3 regions of the Pseudomonas fragariae (ex Marin et al. 2024) genome follow, and region 1 is predicted to be linked to each of the others. Evidence: predicted binding sites of a transcription regulator. Region 1 holds the regulator's gene; each other region holds the start of a gene.
The links. The regulator sigma-54, encoded in region 1, starts transcription at its own class of promoters, with help from an activator protein. The targets are predictions, from matches to a motif close to ANTGGCATNNANNTTGCTNT.
Positions count from the first base shown of each region.

Region 2: a site for sigma-54 is predicted at 3,518-3,537, ahead of AC54XV_RS17735 (flagellar hook-length control protein FliK). Genes of this name have one in related genera too.
Region 3: a site for sigma-54 is predicted at 2,662-2,681, ahead of glnK (P-II family nitrogen regulator). Genes of this name have one in related genera too.

Region 1 covers NZ_CM184369.1:5,030,265-5,037,982, reverse strand. The annotation lists gene ptsN (PTS IIA-like nitrogen regulatory protein PtsN) at 1-239, opposite strand, end outside; gene hpf (ribosome hibernation-promoting factor, HPF/YfiA family) at 250-558, opposite strand; gene AC54XV_RS21800 (RNA polymerase factor sigma-54) at 634-2,127, opposite strand; gene lptB (LPS export ABC transporter ATP-binding protein) at 2,310-3,035, opposite strand; gene lptA (lipopolysaccharide transport periplasmic protein LptA) at 3,036-3,584, opposite strand; gene lptC (LPS export ABC transporter periplasmic protein LptC) at 3,571-4,143, opposite strand; gene AC54XV_RS21780 (KdsC family phosphatase) at 4,152-4,691, opposite strand; gene AC54XV_RS21775 (KpsF/GutQ family sugar-phosphate isomerase) at 4,691-5,665, opposite strand; gene AC54XV_RS21770 (ATP-binding cassette domain-containing protein) at 5,970-6,779, shown strand; gene mlaE (lipid asymmetry maintenance ABC transporter permease subunit MlaE) at 6,779-7,576, shown strand; gene mlaD (outer membrane lipid asymmetry maintenance protein MlaD) at 7,576-7,718, shown strand, end outside.
Region 2 covers NZ_CM184369.1:4,123,823-4,131,540, reverse strand. The annotation lists gene fliI (flagellar protein export ATPase FliI) at 1-524, shown strand, start outside; gene fliJ (flagellar export protein FliJ) at 531-980, shown strand; gene AC54XV_RS17750 (STAS domain-containing protein) at 1,065-1,412, shown strand; gene AC54XV_RS17745 (fused response regulator/phosphatase) at 1,372-3,078, shown strand; gene AC54XV_RS17740 (Hpt domain-containing protein) at 3,113-3,469, shown strand; gene AC54XV_RS17735 (flagellar hook-length control protein FliK) at 3,582-4,985, shown strand; gene fliL (flagellar basal body-associated protein FliL) at 5,821-6,333, shown strand; gene fliM (flagellar motor switch protein FliM) at 6,343-7,311, shown strand; gene fliN (flagellar motor switch protein FliN) at 7,373-7,718, shown strand, end outside.
Region 3 covers NZ_CM184369.1:195,621-203,338, forward strand. The annotation lists gene AC54XV_RS00915 (secondary thiamine-phosphate synthase enzyme YjbQ) at 77-502, opposite strand; gene AC54XV_RS00920 (ammonium transporter) at 745-2,082, opposite strand; gene glnK (P-II family nitrogen regulator) at 2,116-2,454, opposite strand; gene AC54XV_RS00930 (accessory factor UbiK family protein) at 2,872-3,147, shown strand; gene AC54XV_RS00935 (hypothetical protein) at 3,386-4,003, shown strand; gene AC54XV_RS00940 (AraC family transcriptional regulator) at 4,019-4,936, opposite strand; gene AC54XV_RS00945 (SDR family oxidoreductase) at 5,172-5,906, shown strand; gene AC54XV_RS00950 (permease) at 5,922-6,665, opposite strand; gene AC54XV_RS00955 (IS5-like element ISPsy2 family transposase) at 6,998-7,718, opposite strand, start outside.

The DNA of each region.
Region 1 (7,718 bases):
GCACTGACAGGCTCGCTGCAGTCAGCGAGGCGGCAGTGGGGGATGGCAATACCGTTGCCAAAACCGGTCGAGCCCAGTTTTTCCCGGGCGACGAGACTTGCGAATACTGTGTCCGACACCATGCCCGGCACTTCACGGCCGATCAGGTTGGCAATTTCTTCGAGTACACGCTTTTTACTGCCGCCCGGCACGTTCACAAGGGAGCGGCCGGGGGTCAGGATATTTTCGATTCGGATCATTAAATGGGCGTTAGCGAGCGGCCGCACCTTTGAGGATGCTTTGCTGCTTTTCCTTATGCTTGAGCAATTGTCGGTCTAGCTTGTCAGTGAGCAGGTCGATGGCAGCATACATGTCATCATGTTCAGCATTGGCAACGACCTCTCCACCATGGATGTGCAACGTGGCTTCGATCTTCTGCTTGAGCTTTTCGACCGTCATCGTGACCTGCACGTTGGTAATCTTGTCAAAATGCCCCTCGAGCTTCTTGAGCTTGAGCTCAACGTATTCACGAAGGGGTTTGGTCACTTCCAGTTGGTGTCCACTGATGTTGACTTGCATACAGCTTTCTCCTTTGCCAGTGCATAAAGAGGCAGGCATGGCGCATGCCTCTGGGACGCTGTGGCTCGGCCTGCATCACATCAGCCGCTTACGCTCACTGGAAGGGGCGATCCCGAGAGACTCACGGTACTTGGCGACTGTGCGACGGGCTACTTGAATGCCTTGTGCCTCCAGTAAACCAGCGATCTTGCTATCACTCAACGGCTTTTTCTGATTTTCCGCCGCAACCAGTTTTTTGATGATTGCGCGAATTGCCGTGGACGAGCATTCACCGCCCTCGGAGGTGCTCACATGGCTTGAGAAGAAGTATTTCAGCTCGTAAATGCCGCGTGGGGTGTGCATGAATTTCTGGGTGGTTACGCGCGAGATGGTCGACTCGTGCATGCCCACTGCCTCGGCGATGTCGTGCAGGACGAGCGGCTTCATGGCCTCGTCACCGTACTCGAGAAAGCCGCGCTGATGTTCGACGATTTGCGTGGCGACCTTCATCAACGTTTCGTTGCGGCTTTGCAGGCTCTTGATGAACCAGCGCGCTTCCTGCAACTGATTGCGCATGAAGGTGTTGTCTGCGCTGGTATCGGCGCGCCGTACGAAGCCCGCGTATTGCGGATTGACGCGCAGGCGCGGCACCGACTCCTGATTGAGTTCGACCAGCCAGCGTTCATTGTCCTTGCGCACGATCACATCCGGAATGACGTATTCGGCTTCTGTGGATTCGATCTGCGAGCCTGGACGCGGGTTGAGGCTCTGCACCAGTTCGATGACCTGACGCAGCTCGTCTTCCTTGAGCTTCATGCGTCGCATCAGCTGGCCGTAGTCGCGGCTTCCGAGCAGGTCGATGTAGTCGCTGACCAGGCGTTGTGCTTCTGTCAGCCAGGGTGTTTTTGCTGGCAGCTGGCGCAGTTGCAGCAGCAGGCATTCGCTCAGGTTGCGAGCGCCGATGCCGGCAGGTTCAAACTGCTGGATGCGGTGCAGTACGGCTTCGATCTCGTCGAGCTCGATGTCCAGTTCGGGGTCGAAGGACTCGAGAATCTCATCGAGCGTCTCGTCGAGATAACCCTGGTTGTTGATGCAGTCGATCAGCGTAACCGCTACCAGACGGTCCTTGTCGGACATCGGCGCGACATTCAGTTGCCACAGCAGGTGGCTTTGCAGGCTTTCGCCCACAGAGGTGCGCGTGGTGAAGTCCCACTCGTCGTCATCGTTGCTTGGCAGGCTGCTGGCGCTGGTCTGGTAGATGTCTTCCCATGCGGTATCGACGGGCAGCTCGTTGGGAATGCGTTCGTTCCATTCACCTTCTTCAAGGTTGTCCACGGTAGGCGCGGATTCCTGATAGGTCGGTTCCTGAACGTCGGGGTTGGGCTTTTGTTCGATGTTGTCGGCAAGCGGGTCGGAATGGTCGAAGTCGTCGCCTTCTTCCTGCCGCTCCAGCATAGGGTTTGACTCCAGCGCCTCCTGGATCTCCTGCTGGAGATCCAGAGTGGAAAGCTGAAGTAAGCGGATTGCCTGTTGCAGCTGCGGTGTCATCGTCAGCTGCTGGCCCATTCTCAAGACTAGCGATGGTTTCATGGCAGGGGCTAAACACCTTATTCGCCGGCGCGCATGCGCCATCTACTACAGGCGCCGTGGCGCCAACTTAAGCAAATTATATGCCTGAAACCTGTGCGTTTGCCTAGAGTGATATGACAAATAAAATGTTGTCAATACACTGCGTAGGCATCAATCGGCTGCGAAGCGCAAAGGGCAGTCGATTAAAGGCGGAACTCGTGGCCGAGGTAGACCTCTTTCACCAGCTGATTCGCCAGAATGGTCTCCGAATCGCCTTCCGCAATCAGCTGTCCATCGTTGACGATGTAGGCTGTTTCGCAGATATCCAGCGTTTCCCGGACGTTGTGGTCAGTGATCAGTACACCGATACCCTTGGCCTTGAGATGGTGAATGATCTGCTTGATGTCGCCTACCGAAATAGGGTCGACACCTGCAAACGGTTCATCCAGCAGGATGAATTTAGGCGCGGTGGCCAGAGCCCGGGCGATTTCCACACGGCGACGTTCACCACCCGACAGGCTCATGCCCAGGTTGTCACGGATATGGGTGATGTGGAACTCCTGCAGGAGGCTTTCCAGCTCCTTGCGGCGAGCACCGGCATCGAGCTCCTTGCGGGTCTCGAGAATCGCCATGATGTTGTCGGACACCGACAGCTTGCGGAAGATCGAGGCTTCCTGAGGCAAGTAGCCGATGCCTGCGCGGGCGCGACCGTGCATGGGTTGATGGCTGACATCCAGATCGTCAATCAGCACGCGCCCCTGATCAGCCTGGACCAGACCCACGATCATGTAGAAGCAGGTGGTCTTGCCGGCGCCGTTCGGGCCCAGCAGGCCGACGATCTGGCCGCTGTCGATGGAGATGCTCACATCGCGCACGACCTGCCGGCTTTTGTAGCTTTTAGCCAGATGCTGGGCTTTGAGCGTCGCCATTTACTGGGCCTTCTGAGGTTGATCGGTTTTCTTTTTCGGCTGGATGACCATGTCGATACGCGGACGTGGCGTGGTCACCTTGGCGCCGCCATTGGCCCGACCGGCACTGACGACCTGTCTGACCGTGTCGTAGACGATTTTCTCGCCTTCCGAGGTGTTGCCGTCATTGATGACCTTGGCCTTGTCGATCAGGACGATACGGTCCTGGCCGGCGTAATACTGGATGGTGACGGCATAGGCCTGCACGATCGGCTTGTCCACGGCAGGCTTCTGCTCGTAGTAGGCCAGGTTGCCGACGGAGGTAAATACGTCGACTTCGCCCTGGGCATTACGCGTGATCGTCACGGTGTTGCCCGTGATTTTCATCGAGCCCTGAGTGATGATGACATTGCCCTTGTAAGTCGCCACGCCTTTCTTGTCATCGAGCTGAGCATCGTCAGACTGGATGTGGATAGGCTGATCTCGGTCGGTTGGCAGGGACCAGGCGCTCGCGCTTCCCAGTGCTGCGCCCAGGCCGAGCAATAAAGGAAGAGTTTTAACGAGCCTCATACTGTCCTCTTACGTTGGACAGCAGGTCCATCCTGCTGTCTTTCAAATACGCTTTCATTCCCTTGGCCGTAGTGACACCGCCCGCGCCGTCGATTCTAACGTCTTGGTCGGTCTGCGCATATTCCTTCTGAGGAAATACGGTCATGCGGCTGCTGGTAATAATGGTCGTGCGCTGTTTTTCATCGGTGCGTTCAACACGAACGGAATCCATCAGCTCGACCTGATCGCCGTCGGACGAAACTTCACCTCGTTTGCTTTGCACGTGCCACGGAAATGCTCCGCCGCGGTACATGTTCAGATTGGGTGTCGTCAGCAGGCTCACATCTGTGGCCTTCACATGCTCGACCTTGTCGGAGGTCATGTCGTACTGAAGTGTGCCGTCTGGCAGGTACTGCACGCTGCGAGTATTGATCGCATAGTAGTCGATCGCCGTGTCGTCAAGCGACGCATCAGGCTGGTCCATGAAGCTTTCCGGGCTGATGTTCCAGTAACCGACCGCTGCCAGCAGCAGCGCCAGTACCCCGAGAAGCAGGAACTTGCGAATTTTTTTAGTGAACATAATGGCTTCTATAAATAGGCGGAGTGAGCCGCTTCAAGGTTGCCTTGCGCACTCAGAATCAGTTCGCAGAATTCGCGCGCTGCACCTTCGCCGCCTCGCGCCCTGGTTATCCCGTGTGCGTGCTCGCGTACAAAGCCGGCAGCATTGGCCACTGCCATGCCCAGACCGACGCGTCTGATGACGGGCAAGTCTGGCAGATCATCACCCAGATAGGCGACCTGTTCGTAACTCAGGTTGAGTTCTGCCAGCAACTTGTCCAGTACCACCAGTTTGTCTTCACGTCCCTGAAACAGGTGTTCAATGCCCAGGCTCTTTGCCCGGCGCTCGACTATCGCGGTCTTGCGGCCACTGATGATCGCCGTGGTGACGCCCGAGGCTATCAGCATTTTAATGCCCTGGCCGTCGAGAGTATTGAATGTCTTGATCTCGCTGCCGTCTTCCATGAAGTAAAGGCGGCCATCGGTCAGCACGCCATCGACATCGAAGACTGCCAGCTTGATGGCCTTGCCGCGTTGCATGAGATCCTGGGTCATTATTTCGGTTTCCATTACATGACGCCTGCGCGCAGGAGATCCTGCAGGTTGAATGCGCCAACCGGCCGGTCGTTCTGGTCTACGACAACAAGCGCACTGATTTTGTTGTCCTCCATGATTTTCAGCGCCTCGGCGGCGAGCATCTCGGCATGGGCGGTCTTGCCATGAAGCGTCATGACCTCGTCGATGATGGTCTGGCGGATATCGACGGGGCGGTCCAGTGTCCGGCGCAAGTCACCGTCCGTGAAGATGCCGGCCAGTGTGCCGTCGGCTTCGACGATGGCCGTCATGCCCAAACCTTTACGAGTCATTTCAAGCAGTGCGTCGCGCAACAGGGTGCCACGTTGCACGCTGGGCAGTGATTCGCCGGAGTGCATCACATTCTCGACCTTGAGCAGCAGGCGGCGACCCAGTGCGCCGCCCGGATGGGAGAATGCGAAATCTTCGGCAGTGAAACCGCGCGCGTCGAGCAGCGCCACGGCGAGGGCGTCGCCCATGACCAGTGCGGCGGTTGTCGAGGACGTCGGTGCCAGGTTGAGCGGGCAGGCCTCATGCACGACATGCGCGTTGAGGTTGATGTCGGCAGCCTTGGCCAGAATGGACTCGGGGTCGCCGGTCAGGCTGATCATCTTTATGCCCAGGCGCTTGATCAGTGGCAGCAGGGTGACGATTTCGTTGGTGCTGCCGGAGTTCGACAGGGCCAGGATGATGTCATCACGGGTGATCATGCCCATGTCGCCATGGCTGGCTTCGGCCGGATGCACGAAAAACGAGGTGGTGCCGGTGCTCGCCAGCGTGGCGGCGATCTTGTTGCCGATGTGTCCGGACTTGCCCATGCCGACCACGACCACACGCCCTTTGCTGGCGAGGATCATTTCGCACGCGCGCACGAAATCGCCGTCAAGACGTTCAAGCAAGCCTTGTATGGCTTCTATCTCAAGGCGAATGGTGCGTTGCGCCGATTGGATCAGGTCACTGGATTGGTTCATGTCTGGAGAGGGTCAGCCTGCTGAAAGGCGGCGATTATAGCGGTAATGAACGATTCCCTCACGTCTGATCGTCGTTGTGTTGTTTTTAAACGAATTTCCTACGCACCTGCGGGTCTGTATTCAAGCCTGTGGCCATAACATTGTGGTACAGAATAATTCAGCGAATACCTGAACCGCTCGGTTCTCTTCTTGGGGGCGGGTGGCTGCGGTGATATAGTTCGCGGCCTGTTCGGCACGCCTGGGCAGCCTGTCGGTGTTCAAAAACCGGCGGCTCGGGGTGGAAGCTGTATCGCAAGGAGTTTAGATGAGTCCTGATGACGCCTATGCGGTCGAGTTGAAAGGTGTGTCTTTCAAACGCGGTGCGCGCAGCATTTTCAATAACGTTGATATTCGTATTCCGCGCGGCAAGGTCACCGGGATCATGGGGCCGTCAGGCTGCGGCAAGACGACCCTGCTGCGCCTGATGGGTGCCCAGTTGCGCCCGAGCGAAGGGCAGGTGTGGGTCAATGGCCAGAATCTGCCTGAGCTATCGCGCAGTGATCTGTTCGATGCCCGCAAGCAGATGGGCGTTTTGTTTCAGAGCGGTGCGCTGTTTACCGATCTGGATGTTTTCGAAAACGTCGCCTTTCCCCTGCGCGTGCATACCGAGCTGCCGGAAGAAATGATCCGCGACATCGTTCTGCTCAAGCTTCAGGCCGTGGGCCTGCGCGGTGCGGTGGAACTGATGCCGGACGAATTGTCGGGCGGCATGAAGCGTCGTGTCGCGCTCGCGCGCGCAATCGCTCTCGATCCGCAGATTCTCATGTATGACGAGCCCTTCGTCGGGCAGGACCCGATTGCGATGGGGGTGCTGGTGCGTCTGATCCGCCTGCTCAACGACGCGCTGGGTATCACCAGTATCGTGGTGTCCCATGACCTCAGCGAGACGGCGAGCATTGCCGACTATCTCTATGTTGTCGGCGACGGGCAGGTGCTGGGGCAGGGTACGCCTCAGGAACTGATGTCCTCGGACAATCCACGTATTCGTCAATTCATGACCGGCGAACCGGACGGCCCTGTACCGTTCCACTATCCGGCGCCGGATTTTCGCGAAGATCTATTGGGGAAGCGCTGATGCGCAATAAGTCACTCATGGACCGGGTTCGCCTGCTGGGGCGCTCGGCCATTGATATTGTTACTGTTCTGGGGCGTTCCGGTCTGTTTCTGGTGCATGCCTTGCTCGGTCGTGGCGGTGCGGGCAGCAGTTTCCAACTGCTGGTCAGGCAGCTGTATTCGGTTGGCGTCATGTCGCTGGTCATCATTGTGGTGTCCGGCATGTTCATCGGCATGGTGCTGGCGCTGCAGGGCTTCAGCATCCTGACCAAATACGGTTCGGAGCAGGCGGTCGGCCAGATGGTTGCCCTGACGCTGTTGCGTGAACTCGGCCCTGTGGTGACGGCTTTGCTGTTCGCCGGTCGTGCAGGCTCTGCGTTGACCGCCGAGATCGGCAACATGAAGTCCACCGAGCAGCTGTCGAGCCTTGAAATGATCGGTGTCGATCCGCTCAAGTACATCGTGGCGCCGCGTCTGTGGGCCGGGTTCATCTCGCTGCCGATTCTGGCGATGATCTTCAGCGTGGTCGGTATCTGGGGCGCTTCCTGGGTGGCGATCGATTGGCTGGGAGTCTATGACGGTTCTTTCTGGTCGAACATGCAGAACAGCGTTTCTTTCACGAACGATGTGCTCAATGGGGTGATCAAAAGCGTCGTATTTGCCTTCGTGGTGACATGGATTGCCGTTTTCCAGGGTTACGATTGCGAGCCTACTTCCGAGGGGATCAGTCGCGCGACGACCAGAACCGTCGTTTACGCCTCGTTGGCCGTGCTGGGACTGGACTTTATTTTGACCGCTTTGATGTTTGGAGATTTCTGATGCAAAACCGTGCCATCGAAACCGGAGTCGGTCTGTTCCTGCTGGCGGGGATACTGGCTCTGCTCCTGCTGGCCCTGCGAGTCAGTGGTCTGAGCACAAGCGCGAGCACCGACACCTATAAACTTTATGCCTACTTCGACAA
Region 2 (7,718 bases), 910 kb from region 1:
TGGCCATTGGCGAGCCGCCGGCCACCAAGGGCTATCCTCCATCAGTGTTTGCCCGCTTGCCCAAACTGGTCGAGCGCGCCGGCAACGCTGAAAAGGGCGGTGGTTCTATTACCGCGTTTTACACCGTGCTCTCCGAAGGCGATGACCAGCAGGACCCGATTGCCGACTCGGCGCGCGGTGTGCTGGACGGTCACATCGTGTTGTCCCGGCGTCTGGCCGAAGAGGGGCATTACCCGGCTATCGATATCGAAGCGTCGATCAGCCGGGTCATGCCCGCCGTGGTCAGCCCCGAACACATGGCGCGTGCGCAGCATTTCAAACAGTTGTGGTCGCGTTATCAGCAGACGCGCGATCTGATCAGCGTCGGCGCCTACGTGGCCGGTGGTGATCGCGAGACGGACATGGCGATCGCGCTGCATCCGGTACTGGTGCGCTATCAGCGTCAGGCGTTGCGCGAGAACGAAAGCATGCAGGGCAGCAGCGAGGCGCTGGCGTCGATCTTCGCACCAGCGCCTGGCGGCTGATAACCCATGGCGCAGAGTCGAGCGGCGCGTCTGGCGCCGGTGGTCGAGATGGCAGAGGCTGCCGAGCGAACTGCCGCCCAGCGCCTTGGGCACTTCCAGGGGCAGGTCAATCTTGCCAACAACAAGCTGCAGGAACTTGACCAGTTTCGTCAGGATTATCAGCAACAATGGTTGCAGCGCGGCAGTGCCGGGGTTTCCGGGCAGTGGCTGCTGGGTTATCAACGCTTTCTCAGTCAGCTCGATGTCGCCGTTGCCCAGCAATACAAAAGTCTTGAATGGCACAAAGCCAATCTGGATCGGGCGCGCAGCGCCTGGCAGGATTGCTACGCGCGGGTAGAGGGCTTGCGCAAGCTGGTGCAGCGGTACATGGACGAGGCGCGCAGGCTGGAAGACAAGCGCGAGCAGAAATTGCTCGACGAGTTGTCGCAGCGCCTGCCTCGTCATGAACAATTCTGACGTTTGACTCAATCAGACCCGCAGTGATCTCTCTGGCTGGTCTACGCTATCAATGTCTCGGTGATGAAACACCTCGAGGTTCCCATGACTGTCACTTCCGAACGTTCTGCCGATGGCCAGACGCTGACCCTTTATATCGAAGGGCGTTTCGATTTCAATTCCCATCAGGCGTTTCGCACTGCCTATGAGGACTATCCGCAGTCGCTGAACTACGTGGTCGACCTGCGCGGTACGCATTATCTGGACAGTTCTGCGCTGGGCATGCTGTTGCTGCTGCGCGATCACGCCGGAGGTGACAAGGCATTGGTACGCCTGGTCAACTGCACGCCTGATGTGCTGAAGATTCTGGCCATTTCCAATTTCTCGAAGCTGTTCGAATTGAGCATACCCAGTGCAGCCAGCCCCGAACAAACTGTGCATTCTGATCGCTGATGACAGCACCAGTGACCGCTTGCTGCTGTCAACCATCGTGGCGCGGCAGGGTCACCGGGTCCTCAGCGCGTGCAACGGTGTCGAAGCGGTTGCCATCTTCAAGGCCGAAAGCCCGCAGTTGATTCTGATGGACGCCATGATGCCGGTCATGGATGGTTTTGAGGCCGCGCGAAGGATCAAGGCGATGGCCGGCGAATCGCTGGTGCCGATCATCTTCCTGACCTCGCTCACCGAAGGCGAGGCGCTTGCACGCTGCCTGGACGCCGGTGGTGACGACTTTATGTCCAAGCCTTACAACCCGCTGGTATTGGCCGCCAAGCTCAACGCCATGAATCGTTTGCGGGTATTGCACGAAACTGTTCGCCAGCAGCGTGACCAGATCGCCAGGCACCATGAATATCTGCTCAATGAGCAGCGTGTCGCCAAGGCGGTGTTTGATCAGATCGCCCACGCCGGTTGCCTGGGGGCGAGTAACATTCGCTACCTGCAGTCCCCCTACGCACTGTTCAACGGCGACCTGATGCTGGCTGCTTACACCCCCGCCGGGCACATGCAGGTGCTGCTCGGCGATTTCACCGGACATGGCTTGCCGGCTGCCGTTGGCGCGATGCCGCTTGCAGAAGTGTTCTATGGCATGACAGCCAAGGGCTATGGCCTGGTTGAAATCCTCCGTGAAATGAACGCCAAGCTCAAACGCATCCTCCCGGTCGACATGTTTTGTTGTGCGACGCTGCTGTGTATCAATCTGCCGCAGCGGCAGGTCGAGGTCTGGAGCGGTGGCTTGCCGGACGGCTACCTGCTGCGCGGCGCACAGGGCGAGCATGTGCCGCTGGCCTCGAATCATCTGCCCTTGGGCGTATTGAGCGTCGATGCCTTCGACGCGCGCACCGACGTGTATCCGTTGGCGCCGGGTGACCGCATATTTCTGTTGTCCGACGGCGTGCTCGACACCAGTAACAGTCAGGAGGAGCTGTTCGGTGCGCAGCGTCTGCGACAGGTTCTGTCGGCCAATCGCGAACCGCAGTTGCTGATCGAAGAGATCCTCGAGGCGCTCAACGAATTTGGCGGCAAGGCGCGTGACGATGTCAGTCTGCTGGAAGTCAGCGCTGTCGAAGCGCCGCTGCAAAGTCTGCCTGCCATGATGTATTCGGACAGCGGCGCCTCCAGCCCGCTGGACTGGTCGGCCAGCTTCGAGTTTCGCGCCTCGACCCTCAAGCGTTTCAACCCCCTGCCTTACGTACTGCAATTGCTGCTGGAGGTTCACGGTCTGCGTGATCAGGGCGCTGCACTGCATATGGTGCTCGGCGAGCTGTACAGCAATGCGCTGGAGCATGGTGTGCTAGGGTTGGATTCGGCGCTCAAGCACGACGCAGCAGGCTTCGCGCTCTATTATCAGCAGCGGGCAGAACGCCTCGACAGGCTGCAGTCCGGCTTCATCCGCATGACCCTGCAGGTTGAAACGGTCGCGCAGGGCGGTCGGCTGACCCTCGGCGTCGAGGACAGCGGCCAGGGATTTGATGTGGAAAAGACCCGGACGCTGACGCCTGCCGGCAATGAACTGTATGGTCGCGGGCTGCATCTGGTCTGTGAGTTGAGCCGCGAGGCCAGGTGGTCCAGGGATGGCAGGACCGCCTGCGTGGAATTTTCCTGGGAGGGAGTGGCATAATCCCCGCCTGGAGTCTTGATCAAGGAGTGAACAAGTGTCGATTCATCTGGATTACAGCGTGTTGAATACCTTGCAGGAGGTCATGGAAGACGAATATCCAACCTTGCTGGATGTTTTTATCAAGGATTCCGAGCAGCGTATCGCGCAGCTGCGTCTGGCTGCCGGGTCCCGCAATCCTGACTTTCAGGAGTTGAGCCTTACCGCTCACAGTTTCAAGGGCAGCAGCAGCAACATGGGGGCCTTGCAGCTTTCCGAGCTGTGCCGTCAGCTCGAGGAGCAGGCCCGTCAGGAGCAGTTCGCAGGTCTGGCAGAATTGATTGGCACGATCGATAGCGAATACATGACGATTCGCGGGCTGTTCAATTCCGAGCGGCAGCTGTTCGTCATCTGAGCCCTTAGAGTCATGCCCCCGATCCCCGCTATGGGGAATCATTAGATAACTGGCCCGTATATTGCTAGCTATTTCGGTAAGGCGATAACCAGCAGCTGATGCGGAGACCGAAATGCCCCTTGCTACCAATGCGCTTCTTCAGGCCACAACCTCTGTGACCGCCAGGTCCGGTGTGGCCAACAATGCGGTCAAGTCTGCTGACAGCAGCAAGGACGGGGCCTCCAGCTTTTCCAATGTCTATGCAAAGCAGGCGAAAGACACCGTGCCTGCGCGCGAAGATGCGCCAGTAAAGCCAGCCCGCGACAAGACCGCGCCTGACAAGGACAAGGTTGCCGCCGGCAAGGACAAGCCTGCAAGCGATCAGGCAAATGCCGCCGACAAGTCTGGCGTTGCCGATAGCGGCAATGATTTGCCAGCCAGGCCGGCTGCTGCAGATGATGACGCAGCCCATTCTGACTCGAAGCAGGATGATGCGCAGGCCTCTGCCGATCCGGCGCTGAATGACGGCCAGGCGATCGTCGATCCCGTCCTTGATCCGGCATTGCAGGCAATGACCGCACAGGCTCCCGCGGCACCTGTTGTAGCCAAGGCGCCAAGTGCACAAGTTGTCACTGCGCCAGCGGTCTCGGCGCTCACCACTACGCAGGCGGCCCCGCCAGCAGTGGCTAAAGAAGCCTTCGATCCGGACGCCGATCCGCTTGATGGTCTGGATGCTGTGCAGCTGGCGCTGGAAAACGCCACTGCCAAGACTCAACTGGCTGCGCAGAATGCCCAGGCTGCCAACAAGGCGACGCCGAGCAATGCTGAAGCTGACCCGAATCAGAATATCGTCAATAACCTGTCGGTCCTGAGCGAGCAGCTTCCGTCCGAAGGCGGCAGCACCGAAAGCAGTGACAAGTCGTTCAGCGGTTTGATCGGCGAGGGGCTGAAGGATGTCAAAGGCGCCGCCGGTGATACTCGCGTCGACAACTTTGCCGATCGCCTCGCAGCGCTCAGTCAGGCCGCGCAACCTGCACGCGCAGCGGCTGCACCTGCCGCACCCTTGATGAACCAACCGTTGGCCATGCATCAAAGCGGCTGGACCGAAGGCATCGTCGATCGCGTCATGTACCTGTCGAGCCAGAACCTCAAGACCGCCGATATCAAGCTGGAACCTGCCGAACTCGGTCGTCTTGATATCCGTATCAACATGGCGCCTGAGCAGCAGACCCAGGTGACATTCATGAGCGCGCACATGGGCGTACGTGATGCGCTGGAAAGCCAGATGTCGAAGCTGCGTGAATCGTTCGTGCAGCAGGGGCTTGGCAACGTCGACGTCAATGTCTCCGATCAGTCGCAACAGCAGGCCCAGCAACAGGCTCAGGAACAGGCCAGCCGCTCCCAGCGCAGCGGTCGTGGCGGTGGCATGAGCTCCGGCGATAGCTCCGATGAAATCGCAGGCGTCGATGCGGCCATCCCGGTCAGCCAGCCAGCAGCACGTGTGATCGGCACCAGTGAGATCGATTATTACGCGTGAGGCTCCTGCGTCACATGGCAGTCGCTACACGATGTCATGCATTGTCTTCACGTCTTGGCGCAGAAATGCTTTTTGAGCGCGATGGCACTGATGAAGTCGAGGGGCGAAAAGGTGATTTGAGCCAAACGCTAATTAGCCTGATATCACAGAACCGTTGTGTGACGCAGAGCGTCACGAACTGCATTCCCACGCTGGAGCGTGAGGAACGATAGTCATCAGCTACCGGGCCGTGCCTCTAGCCCGACTACTCTAAAGTGCTTTTCGAGCACGATGGCACTGACGACGCAGAGTGCGACGTTAGTGACGGCTGAGTCCTGGCGCTGATCCGGGGGTAGCCTGGCAGGACGCCAGGCTAGCCGCACCGGGCCATGGAGGGCCCGTTGCGGCGACCCCCGGATCAGTGTCAGGACGAAGGAACCCGACGAAGTCGGGCCGGAAACAGGAGCGAAGGACTTTGCTCACTTTGGTCCCTCAAAGTGAGTCGCCGAGGGGCGAAAAGGTCCCCTGAGTCGAACCTCAATCCACCTGACAAAGAAAAACCGCCGTGTGACGCAGAGCGTCACGAACTGCATTCCCACGCTGGAGCGTGAGGAACGATAGTCGTGGCAGCCGCGACGCGACGTCACGAACGGCATTGCCACGCGGAGCGTGGGGGCGATAGTCATCAACTCCCGGGCCGGGCCCTCAGCGCTGGCACAAGAATCACGATCCCTGCGCGCCCTGGCGCGTAACCGGTTGTGTCCGATACATCCCCGTTTCGTACAACTCTGGCATAACACTTGCTCTGCCTCTGTCACGTATTGAAGAACCTCTTGAATAGTGACGGATTATTGGCATGGCGCAGAGCGAAGAAGTTAAAGACCCCGCGACCACAGGCAAAGGTAAAGGCAAACTCAAGCTCATTATCATCGCCGTCGTGGCGTTGCTGCTGGCGGTAGGCTTGTCGGTGGGCGCGACCTGGTTCCTCATGCACAAGAGCGAAAGCAAGGTAGATCCAGCGGCGGCTGCCGCGGCAGCGAACGTCAAGCCAGTGGCGGTGTTCGAACCGATGACCCCGGCCTTCGTCGTCAACTTCAACGCCAACGGTCGCCAACGCTACATGCAGGTGAGTATTACCATGCTGGGCCGTAACGCAGCCGACATGGAAGCGCTGAAGGTACACATGCCATTGATCCGCAATAATCTGGTCATGCTGTTTGCAGCCATTCCCTTCGAATCGCTGGCTTCGCCGATCGGCCAGGAAATGCTGCGCCAGAAAGCGACCGCCAGCATTCAGGAAGTCGCACAGAAAGAACTCGGCAAGACTGTGATCGAACAGCTGCTCTTCACTAACTTCGTATTGCAGTAGGACTCTCCCATGGCCGTGCAAGACCTGCTCTCCCAGGATGAGATCGATGCGCTGCTGCATGGCGTCGACGATGGGATGGTCCAGACCGACAACAACAGCGAACCTGGCAGCGTCAAAAGTTACGACCTGACCAGCCAGGACCGGATCGTCCGCGGACGCATGCCGACGCTGGAAATGATCAACGAGCGATTCGCCCGCTACACGCGTATCAGCATGTTCAACCTGCTGCGCCGCTCTGCGGACGTGGCGGTGGGCGGTGTCCAGGTCATGAAGTTCGGTGAGTACGTGCATTCCCTGTACGTGCCGACCAGCCTTAACCTGGCCAAGATCAAGCCGCTGCGTGGCACCGCGCTGTTCATTCTCGATGCCAAGCTGGTGTTCAAGCTGGTGGACAACTTTTTCGGCGGTGACGGGCGTCACGCCAAGATCGAAGGCCGGGAGTTCACGCCGACCGAACTGCGTGTCGTGCGCATGGTGCTGGATCAGGCGTTTGTCGACCTCAAGGAGGCCTGGCAGGCGATCATGGAAGTGAATTTCGAGTACATCAACTCGGAAGTGAACCCGGCCATGGCCAACATCGTAGGGCCGAGCGAGGCTGTAGTTATTTCCACCTTCCACATCGAACTCGATGGCGGTGGTGGCGATCTGCACGTGACCATGCCGTACTCGATGATTGAGCCGATCCGCGAAATGCTCGATGCCGGTTTCCAGTCCGATCTGGACGACCAGGATGAGCGTTGGGTCAACGCGCTCAAGGAAGACGTGCTGGACGTCAACGTGCCGCTCACGACGACCATCGCCCAGCGCCAGTTGCCGTTGCGGGACATTCTGCACATGCGCCCTGGTGATGTGATCCCGGTGGAACTGAGCGACTCGCTGGTCATGCGAGCCAATGGCGTACCTTCATTCAAGGTCAAGCTTGGCTCGCACAAGGGCAAGATGGCCCTGCAAGTAATCGAACCCATAGCGCGACGCTGACCTTTCTGGTCTGCGTCGGAAATTGTTGCGTAACTGAAATACTGCGTGCAGAGGACAACCGATGGCTGATGAAAACGATATGACGTCTGCTGAAGACCAGGCATTGGCCGATGAATGGGCTGCTGCCTTGGGCGAAGCTGGCGACAGTCAGGCTGATATTGATGCGTTGCTGGCTGCGGACGCCGGGAATTCGGGTAGCCGGATGGCCATGGAAGAGTTTGGCAGCGTGCCGAAAAGCACTGGTCCGGTTTCTCTGGATGGTCCCAATCTGGATGTGATTCTCGACATTCCGGTATCGATCTCCATGGAAGTGGGCAGCACCGACATTAACATTCGCAACCTGTTGCAGCTCAACCAGGGCTCGGTGATCGAGCTGGATCGTCTGGCGGGCGAACCGCTGGATGTGC
Region 3 (7,718 bases), 1.4 Mb from region 1:
AGCTGATTAGTTATAGCCCAACCGCCCAGAATTGCTAAGGCAACCGGAAAAATTCAACAACCGCTGACCTCAGCGGTTATGTCCACTCACCCTGAAGGGTGGCCAGGACGTTGCGAGACCCACCAGCGTCTCGATGTTCGCCCAGGTAAATACCTTGCCAGGTGCCCAGCGCCAGCCGCCCTGCCGTAACCGGCAACAGCAACTGGCAGCCCAGCAGACTGGCCTTGAAATGCGCTGGCAAGTCATCAGGGCCTTCGTCGTCATGTTCGTAGCCGTCCACGCCCTGGGGCACCAGACGGTTGAAAAAACGCTCAAAGTCGCGACGTACCGCCGGATCGGCATTTTCGTTGACGGTCAACGAAGCCGAGGTATGTTGCAGCCATACATGCAGTAGCCCGACACGACAACCGCGCAACGGGGGCAACCCCGCGACTATCTCGTCAGTCACCAGATGGAACCCACGGGGCCTGGCCCGCAAGGCAATCCTGGATTGATGCCACATACCGTTCTCCGCACCTTCGGCGCGCATTCTAACTCGACTGAGAAAAAAGCAAAGCGCGCAATAAACCGGCTTCCCTGCAAGTTGACGAAGACGGTGGCAACCTCGTTACCTGCGCTGTGTCACGGTGCCGAGATCATTGACACGGGCAAGATCAATGACAGCAAAAAGCGGCGGTATATCCACAAACGTCAGACAAAAAAAATGCCCGGAGACCGGGCATTCTTTTTTGCGCAGGCCAAAGCTTACAAGTTGTAGCCACGCTCGTTGTGTTGCGCAAGGTCCAGACCGACAGACTCTTCCTCGTCGGTGACGCGCAGCCCCATGACCGCATCCAGCACCTTGAGGATGATGAAGGTCACGATTGCGGTGTAGACAACGGTGAACGCGACGCCCTTGAACTGAATCCAGACCTGAGCACCGATGTCGGTCACGGTGCCGAAGCCGCCCAGTGCAGGTGCTGCGAAAACACCGGTCAGGATGGCGCCGACGATACCGCCGATGCCGTGAACGCCGAACGCATCCAGGGAGTCGTCGTAGCCCAGCTTGCGCTTGAGGCTGGTCGCGCAGAAGAAGCAGATCACGCCTGCTGCCAGACCGATGATCAGCGCGCCCATCGGGCCGACGGTACCGGCCGCAGGGGTAACGGCAACCAGGCCGGCAACCACACCAGAGGCAATACCCAGAGCACTTGGCTTACCGTGAGTCAGCCACTCGGCAAACATCCAGCCCAATGCGGCGGCCGCGGTAGCGATTTGAGTGACCAGCATGGCCATACCGGCAGTACCGTTGGCTGCAGCGGCGGAACCGGCGTTGAAGCCGAACCAGCCGACCCAGAGCATCGCTGCGCCGATCAGGGTGTAACCCAGGTTGTGCGGCGCCATCGGCGTGGTCGGGAAGCCTTTGCGCTTGCCCAGTACCAGGCACGCTACCAGACCGGCTACACCGGCGTTGATATGTACGACGGTACCGCCAGCGAAGTCCAGAACGCCCCAGTCCCACAACAGGCCACCGACGCCGCCCCAGACCATGTGGGCGATTGGCGCGTAGACCAGAGTGAACCAGATACCCATGAACACCAGCATCGCGGAGAACTTCATGCGTTCTGCGAAGGCGCCGACAATCAGGGCAGGGGTGATGATCGCGAAGGTCATCTGGAAGGTGACGAACACCGCCTCAGGGAACAACGCAGCAGGACCGGTAATGCTTGCCGGCGTGATGCCTGCCAGGAACGCTTTACCCATACCGCCAAAGAAGGAATTGAAGTTGACGACGCCCGCTTCCATACCGGTTGTGTCAAACGCGATGCTGTAGCCGTAGACGACCCACAGGATGCTGATCAGACCGGTGATGGCGAAGCACTGCATCATCACCGACAGAATGTTCTTGGAACGAACCATGCCGCCGTAGAACAGCGCGAGACCGGGGATGGTCATGAACAGGACCAGAGCGGTCGAGGTCAGCATCCATGCAGTGTCGCCAGAGTTCAGCACCGGCTCGGCCACTGGATCAGCCGCCAGGGCAAGACCAGGTAATGCGAGGGACAACAGGGCACCGAGCCCTGCGAATTGACGCAGAGTCATATTGTTTTCTCCTGGGGCGTTGGGTTTGGCGGCTTAAATAGCGTCTGTATCGGTCTCGCCGGTACGGATGCGGATGGCCTGTTCCAGATTGACCACGAAAATCTTGCCGTCACCGATCTTGCCAGTGTTGGCGGCCTTGGTTATGGCTTCGATGACACGATCCAGATCCTTGTCATCGATGGCGACATCGATCTTCACTTTGGGAAGGAAGTCGACGACGTATTCAGCACCGCGATAAAGCTCAGTGTGACCCTTCTGACGCCCGAAGCCTTTGACTTCAGTGACGGTGATGCCCTGCACGCCGATTTCAGACAACGACTCGCGAACGTCATCCAGTTTGAACGGCTTGATGATGGCAGTGACTAGCTTCATGAAAACTTTCTCCCGAATTTGGTGGACTTGCCCCAGGAAAACAAACCCGACTCAAGTCTAAGCGCAGTGTCTGGCTTTGTAACGTGTCGGCCGCCTGATCAGGCCAGACCCACTCCAGAAAACCGCTTCTGACGAAACACTTCCCCGCTCCGCCTGCCGCACTGCATTCGTCACAGCGACTGCATCAGTGCATGGGTCATAAGCCACTAAGCAGAAAGCTTGCCATCTCGCGAATATTCATTGAATACAGGCTCTTGGGCTGGTTTTGCACAACCTTGCAGGGTCTATCATGGAGCTAATGCACAGCAATGGTGCTCATGTGCCCGTCACTGCGCTCCATAAGCGTGCATTGCGCCCTCGGGATTGACTATAGACACTGCGTGTTACACTGCCGCCCTCTGATTCAGGAAAATAACCATGCTCGCGCCCAAAGCCTTTCTCGACGCTCTCAGCGGCCACGCCTCTCGCCTGTTCAATGGCGAAACGCCTGTACCGCGCAGCGAATTCGAAACCCAGTTCAAGGCCCTGCTGCAAAGCGGCTTCAGCAAACTGGATCTGGTCAGCCGTGAAGAGTTCGACAGCCAGATGGCCGTCCTCGCCCGCACCCGCGCCCGCCTGGAAGCGCTGGAGGCCAAGATGGCCGAGCTGGAAGAGAAGGCTGGCGGGGCCGCAGGGACTGAAAAAGCCGAATAAGGGTTTCCTTGTTTTACTCAGTGCGCTGCAGCGCTGAACGTTGTCATGCACAACGGGGCAGGCACCTGACCTGCTCGCGAAGCGAGATGCTCAAACGTGTACTGGCCTTCGCGTCGCAGCCATGAATCGCTCCGGATTTCAGTGATACAGTTTCGCGCCGAAATACGCTAACGTCTCGGCGCGCCAGTCATGGGCTGGCCACTCCTCCCGGCTATTCGAACGTTCTATGGATGGAAGCATGACTGACAAACGTCCCCTTATTCACTGCTCCCTGGCCGCAACCCTGTGGTTGTGTGTCGGCACGTCGGTTTTCGCTCAGGACACGGCACTGCATTCCGGCAAGTACGAGCAGTTGATGCTGGCCGTGACGCCTGATCATCAGGTCGAGGGTTATTACTCGGAGACGCGCGGCGAAACATTCAGCTGTGCGTTCTATCTGCAAGGCAAGGTCGAGGCCGGGAAGGGCGCAGCGGTGTCGTCCTGGCTGGATGACGTCTACCCGGGAACACTAAAGGCCTCGGCTGATGGCGTGGTGCTGACGATCGAGCAAGGCCGGCAGCACCCCGGCTGCATGAACGTGTTGGCGCCGGACATCGCCACCGGCCTGGACCTGACCCGGACCGCCAGCAGGCAGTGGGTCGGTCTGCTGACCGTCACGGCGGACAAGGCCTGGCTGCAAAAAACACCGAATGCCAAGGCCACCCGAGGCGCCTATATCGTCAAGGATGACGTGGTCGGGGTTCTGGCATTCAAGGATGGCGCGGCTCAGGTCGAGTTCATCAATGCCGATGATCGCTCGTTTACCGGGTGGATCAGTCAGGACCAATATGCGCGGTTGGCTGCGCCCGGCCGCTGATGTCGGACGGGGAGGTCAGCCGATCTGCCGCACTCGGCTGAGATCTGTCGAGGGCGGGCAGCCAAACTGGCGGCTGTACTCCCTGCTGAACTGCGAAGGGCTTTCATAGCCGACGCGATAGCAGGCGCTGGAGGCGTCCAGGCCTTCATTGATGATCAGCCGTCGAGCTTCTTGCAGGCGCAGCTTTTTCTGATATTGCAACGGGCTCATGGCGGTCAGCGCCTTGAATCGGTGGTGCAGCGTCGAATTACCCAGGTTGGCCAGACGTGCCAGTTCGTCGATGCGCAGCGGCTCGGTGTAATGACTGTTCAGCCAGTCGACCGCCCGCGTAACGCGATGCGTCTGCGAATCCCCGACCGCGATTTCGTAGAGTCGCCGCCCATTGTTGCCGCGCAGCAGCCGGTAGTAGAGCTCCCGAAGTGCAAGGGGCGCGAGCATGCCGATGTCCCGGGGCGTGTCGAGCAGGCGCACCAGCCGCAACACCGTCTCAAGCAATGGCTGATCCATTGGCTCAAGAAACAGGCCCCGCTGCGGCTCGTCCGGAACGCCGTTCAATGGCGCCTCCGCAATGAGCTGGGCAATGTGCGCAGGCTCGAAATCCAGACGAATACACAGATAGGGCGCCTCGCCACTCGCTTCAAGCACGCGCCCGGCGACCGGCACCGTCACCGCGACGATCAGGTAGTTGAGCGGATCGTATACATACTGCTCATCGCCCAGCGCAACCTCCTTGCGACCTTGAGCGATCACGCAAAGGGCTGGCCGATGCAGCGCATGAATCAACTCTGACGGGGCGTCGCAGCGGATAACGTGCAGCGGCGCAACAGCGGTTTCATAAACACCGGGTGCCGCAAAGCGCTGCATCAGCAACCGGATGATTTCAGCCCGGCAAACATCGGTGCCCGGAGCACTCGCAGCATTCTGTGTATCCATGAATAACCCCGTCCCAGGTCAGTGTTGCTGTACGCCCATCCTTTGCATCGAACGCCATCATAGCGGCCATTGCGCGGCGATTCAGCGTAAGGCAGACCCACAGACAGGAATAGGCAAGTGCCGCGCAGGTATCGGCATGCACGCAGTGATGAGCGACTCGTAGCATGGCCATCGCAATCAGTTTGAGCCAAGCGCTGAAGCTGAGCCACCGATGACTTCACGAGGAAAGTCAGTCATGTCGAACATTCAAGGCAAGGTTGTACTGATCACCGGCGCCAGCAGCGGCATTGGCGAAGCTGCCGCCCGACTCATCGCCGCCAAGGGCGCATACGTGGTGCTGGGCGCTCGGCGCATCGAGCGTCTGCAGACGCTGGCGGCAGGCATCGAAGCGCAGGGCGGCTCGGCACGCTTCCGCGCGCTGGACGTGACCGAAGCGCTCGACATGCAAGCCTTTGCCGACTTCGCCACACATGAGTTCGGCAAGATTGACGTGATCATCAACAACGCCGGCGTCATGCCCCTGTCGCCGCTCGCCGCGCTGAAAATCGCAGAGTGGAACCAGATGCTCGACGTCAACGTGCGCGGCGTACTGCACGGCATCGCCGCCGTGCTGCCGAGCATGCAAGCGCAAGGGCACGGTCAGATCATCAACATCTCGTCCATCGGCGGCCTCGCCGTTTCCCCGACCGCCGCAGTGTACTGCGCCACCAAATTCGCTGTTCGCGCCATCTCCGATGGCCTTCGGCAGGAAACCGACAAAATCCGCGTCACCGTCGTCTGCCCCGGCGTGGTCGAATCAGCACTGGCCGACTCGATTTCCGACGAGACCGCGCGCGAGGCGATGAAAGCGTTTCGAAAGGTTGCCCTGGAGCCGGATGCGATCGCACGTGCGCTTGTTTATGCAATCGAGCAGCCGGACGGGGTGGATGTGAGCGAGATTGTGGTGCGGCCTACGGGGAGTGCTTATTGAGACCGGTAATGAGGACTACCACTTCCAGGCCCTTTCGGTGAACTCGGCCGTTGGAGGCAGCGCGCCGCGGAGAAACGCGAGGTATTTGTTGAACAGGACCTCGTGCTGGAAGCGGGCCTCGAAGCCAAGTGTGACGTCGGTGCGGTGCGTGATGATCATGAGGCGCTTTCGGTCGACCGTGACGAAGTTGTACTCGGCCCATGGCAGGCTTTGTTCGTGGTGGATGGGGTTTTCCCAGTTCAGCAGCTTGATCGCTGCGATAAAGGCCATGGCCACGGGGCCGATCAGGAACAGCAGCGAGCCGGTGAAGAGTGCTACAAAAACGAATATCAGGATGACGGCTATGGCGATGCCCTTGAAAAGGGATGAGGCGAAGTCGGGGTAGTGGAGGTGGTACTCAACGAGGGCGTGGTTGGTTTTGATGGTGTAGTTGTAGATGGTTTTTTGGCGGACACCCAAGACAATAAAATAAATGGCTCCGCCACTTGCACTCGCTAAAATATAAATCGCTTGCACCGGATTTTTTGAATAAAAGCTCCATCCTGCCCACAGGCCAAAGCTCAGCATCGCCGCATAGATTGAAATAATTGCCATTTCAGCAAAAAATATTTCTTTTGACGGTCTTGCAATGGTTTTTATTGACCAGCTCAGGATCTCCTTACCGTTTGGATATTGTTTGGTTATTCCAAAAGCTTCTGATTCCGAGGTGATGCCTTTGAGTTTTTTTGTAGCGATCGGGTGTGTTGGGGAGGTTGTCATAGTTTATTCCGCTACTTCGAGAGTCAAGGCAGTGCTGCGGTTTAGCGCTTTTACTTCGAGTTCAGCAGTGATCAGGCCGTCGACCTTGGTATCGCCCTCGCGATTTAGTTTAAGTTGATACAAGTATCCGATGTCTTGTTGGTCGGGTTTAATAAGGCTATCGGGGTACCATATCTGCAGCTCTAGGGAAGGTCTGAAGTAGCCGGATGTTTTCCGGCTACCGAGTCCTCAGCACTTTTCAAAAAACGATGCATGTCGAAATTTGCTCAATTTTCTTCGTTTTTCAGCTCTTTCGGCCGCTGCAAAGCCCTTTGCAGTAACCATTTCCTGCATTACACGCGCACCTCTCCTGCGCTCGCCAACAAATGTCGGCGGGCCATCCACAGGTTTGACAGGGCGAACAACGTCACCATCTGCGCGGTGTTCTTGGCCAAGCCCCGAAAGCGCACTTTTTCATAGCCAAACTGGCGTTTGATTACCCGAAACGGATGCTCGACCTTGGCGCGAACCTGGGCCTTGGCCTTCTCGATTTTGCGGATCGCCTTGTACAAAACATTGCGTTTCCCGTGTTTTTTGTAAGTGCTACGGCGGGCGGCAATCTGCCAAATGACCTTGCGCCCAGTATGTTCTTCGCGCTTCTCGACCCCGGTGTAACCTGCGTCGGCGCAGACTACGTTTTCCTCGCCGTGCAGCAGTTTGGCAACCTGCGTGACGTCTGCCACATTGGCCGCTGTTACTACCACGCTGTGCACCAGGCCTGACTCGTCGTCGGCGCCGATGTGAGCCTTGGCGCCGAAATAGTACTGGTTACCTTTCTTGGTTTGATGCATCTCAGGGTCGCGTTTGCCATCTTTGTTCTTGGTCGAACTGGGCGCGTGAATCAGCGTGGCATCGACGATGGTGCCTTGACGCAACGACAAGCCACGGTCGCCCAGATAACCATTAATTACGCCGAGAATTCCAGTCGCCAACTCGTGCTTTTCCAGCAGACGACGGAAGTTGAGAATGGTGGTTTCGTCTGGAATGCGCTCCAGGCTCAGGCTTGAAAACTGA